DNA from 3 places in the Amycolatopsis speibonae genome. Region 3 is predicted to be linked to each of the others. Evidence: riboswitches for the same ligand, from Rfam matches in the RefSeq annotation. Region 3 holds a riboswitch; each other region holds the start of a gene.

Region 1 (2,238 bases), on a different contig from region 3:
ACCAAGAAGCTCGGCCAGAACTTCGTGCACGACCCGAACACGGTGCGCCGCATCGTGGACCTTTCGGGGGTTGGTGAAGGTGACGTCGTGCTGGAGGTCGGGCCGGGCCTCGGCTCGTTGACCCTCGGCCTGCTCGCGACCGGCGCCGAGGTCGTCGCGGTCGAAATCGATCCCGTGCTGGCCGGGCGGCTGCCGAATACCGTGGCCGAGCGGGGCGGGGCCGAAAGGCTGACGGTCGTCAGGGCGGACGCTCTGCGGATCACGGTGGAGGACTTGCCCGCGCGGCCGACGGCGCTCGTCGCGAATCTGCCGTACAACGTCGCCGTCCCCGTCGTGCTCCACCTGCTCGCCGGGCTGCCGTCGCTCACCAGCGGTCTCGTGATGGTCCAGACCGAGGTCGCGGACCGGATGGCGGCCGGTCCGGGGAGCCGGACTTATGGCGTGCCCAGCGTCAAGCTCGCGTGGTACGGAAAGGCGCGCAAGGTCGCCGCGGTGCCTCGCGCCGTGTTCTGGCCTGTTCCGAACGTGGACTCCGCACTGGTCGCTTTCGAACGGGGCGACGTGGTGTCGTCCGTGGAGCGTGAGCGTTTGTTCGCGGTGGTCGATGCCGCCTTCTCTCAGCGGCGGAAGACTCTGCGTGCGGCGTTGGCGTCATGGGCGGGCTCCGCCGAACGCGCGGGGGAGTTGCTCGAGAAAGCGGGTATCGACCCCAAGACCCGCGGAGAGCAGTTGGATGTTCATCAGTTCGCCCGGATCGCCGCGGCGGCGGGCTGACCACCTGTTGCAGGTGTGACCGGCACCGCGTGAACGCGAGCCGGCCGATATCAGCACGAGCGCGTAAATCCTCTTCTCGATCTGCATGATCCACTCCTGTCTTAGCAGGCAGCGGCCTTGTCGTAGCACAAAGGTATCTGTTGCTGTCTCAAAATATGGACAGCAGTTCCTGTATCGTGGACGCGACCAGACGTGTGATCTGCGCCTACGTGCTTGCTTTCATCCAGTGGGATCGGTTTTACTCAGTAAGCCATCCCGAGCGACTGAGAGACCTGGCTCGCCGAAGTCGCAGCAACCACCCTCCACAGGGCAGGTGCTACCGCCAGGACCGATGGAGGCTGTGCCTAATGAACAGGGTCACCCACCCGCTCCTGCTGACCAGGCGACGTGTCGTTGATGAAGGTCGCCGCACGGTAAGTGCGTGTCGACGCTCCACCGTTACTGCCTGAGTCTTTTCCCTTACCTCTGAAATCCGTCCGTTTCCGGACGGTTACTCGGTGACGGTTGGCGCGCTCGAAAGAAGCGGCGCCCCATTTGCATGGAGCCTTTCGTGATCACTGTCGAAAACTTGTCCAAGTCCTTTCCCCTCAACGGAAATCCCGTCGTCGCCCTGCGCGATGTGAGCGTGGACATCCAGGCTGGCTCGCTGTTCGGAGTCGTCGGTCCGGCTGGCTCCGGCAAGTCGACCCTCGCTCGTTGCATCGGGCTTCAGGAGCGTCCCGACCGAGGCGTCGTCCGCCTCGACGGACTCAACACTGGGACCCTCGACGGCCGTCGGCTGCGCGAAATCCGCCGTCAGGTCGGTGTCGTGAGCACCAAACCGGAGTTGCTCGCCGAACGCACCATCGCCGGCAACATCGCGTCTCCGCTCGAGCAACTCGGCCTCGATGGGCCGCAGCGTCGCAACCGGGTCGGCAACCTGCTCGACCTGGTCGGGCTCACTCCCCGGGCAGGGCAGCGGCCGAGCGACCTGTCCGAGGGGCAGCTGCGCCGGGTGGCCATCGCCAAGGCCCTGGCCGCCGGGCCGTCCGTGCTCTTGGCCGACGACCCGACCGCGGGTGTGCAGCCCGAGGAGTACGGCGCGGTCCTGACCGTGCTCGACCGTGCGCGTGCCGAGCTCGGAGTCACCGTGCTGCTCACCACTCCCGACGCCGGTGTCGTTCGCCGTGTCTGCGACGACGTCGCGGTCCTGGAGGCCGGGGCGATCATCGAACGCGGATCCGTGCTCGACCTGGTTTCCGACCCGAACAGCCGGACCGCGCAGGCGCTGCTGCCCTCCATCGAGACCGGCCGGGCGCAGGCTTCGAAGTACGACCGCGCGGTGGACGTCGTGCTTGTCGGCTTCGCATCGGTCGGCGCGCTGCTGCCGGAAGCCGCCGGTCGCTTCGACGTCGAACTCGCCACCATCGGGGGCGGTCTGACCCGGATCGGCGACACGCCGGTCGGCCGGTTCCGCCTCGGTGT
Region 2 (2,238 bases), on a different contig from region 3:
GCGGAAACCCTTGTCCACCTTGGTGAGCTGGGAACCGGAGGCGATCGGCACCACGATCTGCGGGGGAATCCGCCAGCCGAGCTGTTCGGCGACCTCGAAGGCCAGGGTCTTGGAACCTTCGGAGTAGTAGGGCCGGACGTTCACGTTGACGAACGCCCAGCTTTCCTGCTCGGCCGCGAGCTGGGTGGCGAGCCGGTTCACGTCGTCGTAGTTGCCGTCGACCGCGATCAGGTCGCCGTCGTACACGGCGGTGGTGAGGATCTTGGCGCGCTCGAGGGTCTTCGGGATCAGCACGACCGACCGCCAGCCGGCGCGGGCGGCCGCGGCGGCGACCGCGTTGGCCAGGTTGCCGGTCGACGGACAAGCGAGCACGTCGAACCCGAACTCGCGCGCGGCCGCCAGCGCGACGGCGACCACGCGGTCCTTGAACGAGTGGGTGGGATTGCCGGTGTCGTCCTTGACCCAGACCTTCTTGACACCCAACGCTTTCGCGAGCCTGTCGGCCTGGACGAGCCGGGTGGCGCCGGGCTCGGTGTTGGGGATTTCTTCGACGTTCGAGGGAACGGGAAGGAGTTTCTTGTAGCGCCAGATGTTCTTCGGCCCGGCTTCGATGTCCTCACGGCGCACGCGGCCGAAGTCGTAGGCGACTTCGAGCGGCGAGAAGTCTTCGGCGGAAACGAATTCGGGGGCGAGCGGCTGCCGGTGTCCCTCTTCCTTCGACACCAGTTCGACGGCCGGTCCGAGATCCGGGGTCTTGGTGGTGGAGGTCGTGCCGAGGGTTGCGGTCATCGCGAGGTCCTTTCCTCATCTGCCCCGCCGTGGCGGGCCGGAATTGGCACCGTGTTCGTCAGCTATCCCGCGATCGCGGAATGACAGGCTGACGCCGGTTGCCGGGGCTTCATCGGGCCGTTCCCTCTGCCCCTCTGGATGAGCGGTATTCGATTGTCGGCACGCGCATGATCGCGTCGCCTCGCCAACACCGTACGACATGAGCCTCAGGTGGGGCCACCGTGCCCGGAACACATCACCGGACAAAGCACACGAGAGGAGGAGTGGGAGGATCGTCACCGTGACGACGCAAGCTTCCGCCCCATCGCCGCTGGTCCTGGTTCTCGGTGAGGAAGAGCTGCTGATCGAACGCGCGGTCCGCGCCTCTTCGGACGCGGCCAAAGCGGCCGACCCGACGGCGGATCTCACCCGGATCCGGGTGTCGGACCTCACAGTCCCCGCCCTCGCGGAGATGGTCAGCCCCTCGCTGTTCGCCGAGGGCAGGGTGATCGTCCTCGAATCCGCGCACGACATCTCGCAGGAGCTCTCCGACGGGGTGATGGCCTACGTCAAGGCGCCCGCCGACGGCATCGTGCTCGTCGTCGTGCACAGCGGAGGCGGCCGGAGCAAGGCCGCGAAGGCGCTTCCCGCGGCCTTGAAGAAGGCCGGGGCGGAGATCGTCGAATGCCCGAAACTGACCAAGGCCGCCGAGCGGGAATCCTTTGTCCGCAACGAGGTCCGCCGGGTCGGCGGGAAGATCGACGGTGCGGCCGTGCTCGCGCTGATCGACGCCGTCGGTTCGGATCTGCGCGAGCTGTCGTCGGCCGCGACCCAGCTCGTCGCGGACGCCGGTGGAACGGTCGACGAGCAGGCGGTCCGCCGCTACCACCGGGGCCGTGCGGACGTGAACGGGTTCGCCGTCGCCGAGAAGGCCGTCGCCGGCGACATGGCGGCGGCCCTGGAATCGCTGCGCTGGGCGATGCAGCTGGGTGTTCCGCATGTGCTGGTCGCGGATGCTCTGGCCGACGCAGTGCGGACGATCGCGCGGGTGTCCGGTGCCGGCCGCGGGAACCCGAACCAGATGGCGGGCGAGCTGGGGATGCCGCCGTGGAAGGTGCGCAAGGCGCAGGGGCAGGCCCGTGGCTGGGGCCAGGACGGTCTCGCCACCGCGATGCGGGTCGTCGCCCGGCTCAACGCCGAGGTCAAGGGTGCTGCGGCCAACCCTGAGTACGCGCTGGAACGTGCCGTCCTGCAGGTCGTCGACGCCCACGGCACAAGCCGCTGAACATGGCGAAGGGCCCTTGCGGCGCGAGTCGCAAGGGCCCTTCGAAAACCGATCAGAGAGAGTTCGCGCGCTTCGCGAGCGCGGACTTCTTGTTGGCGGCCTGGTTGGCGTGGAGAACGCCCTTGGTGACGGCCTTGTCCATCTTCTTGGCCGCGTCCTTCTGCAGCTCCAGGGCCTTGGCCTTG
Region 3 (2,238 bases):
GCTCGGCACCGGAATTCCAGACCACGCCGAGGTCTTCGGAGTCGCGGGTGACGAGCTTCGTCGCGCCGCCACCGGCGAGGTACGGCTGGGCGGCGCGCAGCCAGTCGGCGCGGCCGATCAGCGCACCGGCACCGAAGGGCGCGTACAGCTTGTGCCCCGAGATCGCGATGTAGTCGACGTCCAGTTTGCGCACGGAGATCTTGCGGTGCGGTGCGAGCTGCGCCGCGTCGAGCGCGATCCGGGCGCCATGCCGCCGCGCGACGGCGGCGATCTCCTTGACCGGCAACAGTTCCCCGGTCACGTTGGAGGCGCCGGTGATGACGACCAGTCGCGGACCCTGCGGGCAGTCCGCGAGCGCTTCGTCCACAGCGGACACCGCGGCCAGACGAGTACGCGGAGTCTGGATCCGGCGGACGTTCGGGCCCTTCCACGGCAGCAGCGCGGCGTGGTGGTCGGTGTCGAACACGACGACCGACGTGTGCTTCGGCAGGCTGCGCGCGAGAAGGTTGAAGGAATCGGTGGTGTTGCGGGTGAAGACGACGGAGTCGGTCGACCGCGCGTCGACGAAGTCCCGCAGGATTCCGCGCGTACGCTCGTAAAGCTTGGTGGAGATCTGCGAGGCGAACCCGGCGCCGCGGTGGACGCTGGCGTACCAGGGCAGGAACTCGTCGACAGCGTCACGCACCTTGTCCAGACAGGGAGCACTGGCCGCGTGATCGAGGTTGGCGTAGCCGATGTCGCCGCCGGTGACCAGCGGAACCCGCAGACCGGCACAGGCCACCGTCGGGATTTCGTGCTCCACAACGGTTTCCGTGACAGTGACGGGGGTGCTGGTGCGTTCGAGAGCGAGAGTCATCGTCAATCCTCCGGGCCAGGGGACCCGACGAGGATCCCGCGCTTGCCCGTCGCACCACGCGACGAGCCAGGTCCTCACCCGGGGCACCCCACCGCGGAAGGAGGGTTGCCGGTCAGCTAGCCGGGGCTTGACGCTGACACTCGTGACCTACGAACGAAGTTAGCGGATGGGCGGCCGATCAAGCCACCCCTTGTCCGCATCTTGAGACGCCGCTCACGTACTCCGCAAGCGAAAAGAACCGTTGCCCGGCGCCGCGCCGCGCCGGGCAACGGGAGGTCAGACGCGGAATCGCCCGGGAAGCGGGACGACGGAACGCGAAGAGACCTCGGTCGCGGAACCCGAGTACTGCTCGGTGCCCGCGGTGAACTGCCAGCCGCCGAAGGTCTTGCCGTCGACAACCTCGCCATGGGCCTCGGCGACCTTGGTCGAGACCTCGTCGTAGGAGAGGCCGCTCCAGTTGCCCGCACCGACACCGAAGTCGCGCGAGTCCCCGCCCTTGGCGGCGGCCGCGGGCAGGGTCCACAGGGTGAAGTGCACGTGGGCGCCGGTGCTGCTGCCGCCGCAGGGCAGCGCGTTGCCGGTCCGGCCGAGGAGGTCACCAGGGGCGACCTTCTGGCCGTCGGTGACCGAAATGTCTTCCATGTGGTAGTACCCGGTCCGCCAGCCGCCGTCGTGGTCGACGGTCACCCAGTCGCCGCCGCCGCAGTGCTGGATCCGGACGGTGCCCGCCAGCGGGGCGCGAACCTTCTTGTCGGCGGGGCTGAGGTCGATGGCGTTCTTCACGCCGGAGTTCCCGTTGTCGGAGTGGATCCCCGCCGAGTAGATCGACTGGCCCGTGTCGAAGGGCAACCCGAACGCCGGGAACGCGCCGGCCGCGGCTGCCGCCGGCGCGGAAAGAACCACCCCGACGAGCGCGGCAGCGGCCCCCAGACCGGCGAACCGTGCAGGAAGTTTCGTCACCTTGCGTACTCCTTACCCCGCGACACTCACCCATTCGATGGAGTCGATTGCGGGGAAAGTAATCCAAAAGGAGTACAAAAGGGAACAACACGTAAGAAAATTTCTGAGATCAACCGACGAAAGACTGGCGCCGGTTAGTGACCTAGTGGCCGGATTCGCCCTTCCACCTGGCGAGGCGTCCGGCGCGGTCGACGGCCCGCAGGCGTCGTTCGGCCGCGTCACGGACGTCGGCGGTGGTCACGACGAGTAACTGGTCACGTTCCTGGAGCCGGGTGTTCTTGTTCGGCGTGAAGCCGGTGCCGTCGCGGACGAGGAGGCTGATCGTCGCGCCCACCGGCAGCCGCAGTTCGGCCAGGTAGACGCCGTGCATCTTCGATCCGGAGTTGATCCGGACCTGCAGGAGTTCCGCGCCCATCTCGTCG

What was found. Region 3 has a riboswitch for S-adenosylmethionine ahead of ACFOSH_RS05560 (aminotransferase class V-fold PLP-dependent enzyme). Riboswitches for the same ligand answer to the same signal wherever they lie in the genome.
Region 1: it holds a riboswitch for S-adenosylmethionine, as region 3 does, so the genes downstream of both, ACFOSH_RS17625 (methionine ABC transporter ATP-binding protein) here and ACFOSH_RS05560 (aminotransferase class V-fold PLP-dependent enzyme) in region 3, are expected to answer to the same signal.
Region 2: it holds a riboswitch for S-adenosylmethionine, as region 3 does, so the genes downstream of both, thrC (threonine synthase) here and ACFOSH_RS05560 (aminotransferase class V-fold PLP-dependent enzyme) in region 3, are expected to answer to the same signal.

What each region holds. Positions count from the first base shown of each region.
Region 1 is NZ_JBHRWK010000024.1:18,955-21,192, reverse strand. Features, by position in the region: gene rsmA (16S rRNA (adenine(1518)-N(6)/adenine(1519)-N(6))-dimethyltransferase RsmA) at 1-774, shown strand, start outside; SAM riboswitch class I at 1,022-1,112, shown strand; gene ACFOSH_RS17625 (methionine ABC transporter ATP-binding protein) at 1,325-2,238, shown strand, end outside.
Region 2 is NZ_JBHRWK010000002.1:152,965-155,202, forward strand. Features, by position in the region: gene thrC (threonine synthase) at 1-789, opposite strand, end outside; SAM riboswitch class I at 802-934, opposite strand; gene holA (DNA polymerase III subunit delta) at 1,070-2,053, shown strand; gene rpsT (30S ribosomal protein S20) at 2,106-2,238, opposite strand, start outside.
Region 3 is NZ_JBHRWK010000011.1:15,303-17,540, reverse strand. Features, by position in the region: gene ACFOSH_RS05560 (aminotransferase class V-fold PLP-dependent enzyme) at 1-856, opposite strand, end outside; SAM riboswitch class IV at 890-1,004, opposite strand; gene ACFOSH_RS05555 (M23 family metallopeptidase) at 1,133-1,816, opposite strand; gene ACFOSH_RS05550 (potassium/proton antiporter) at 1,959-2,238, opposite strand, start outside.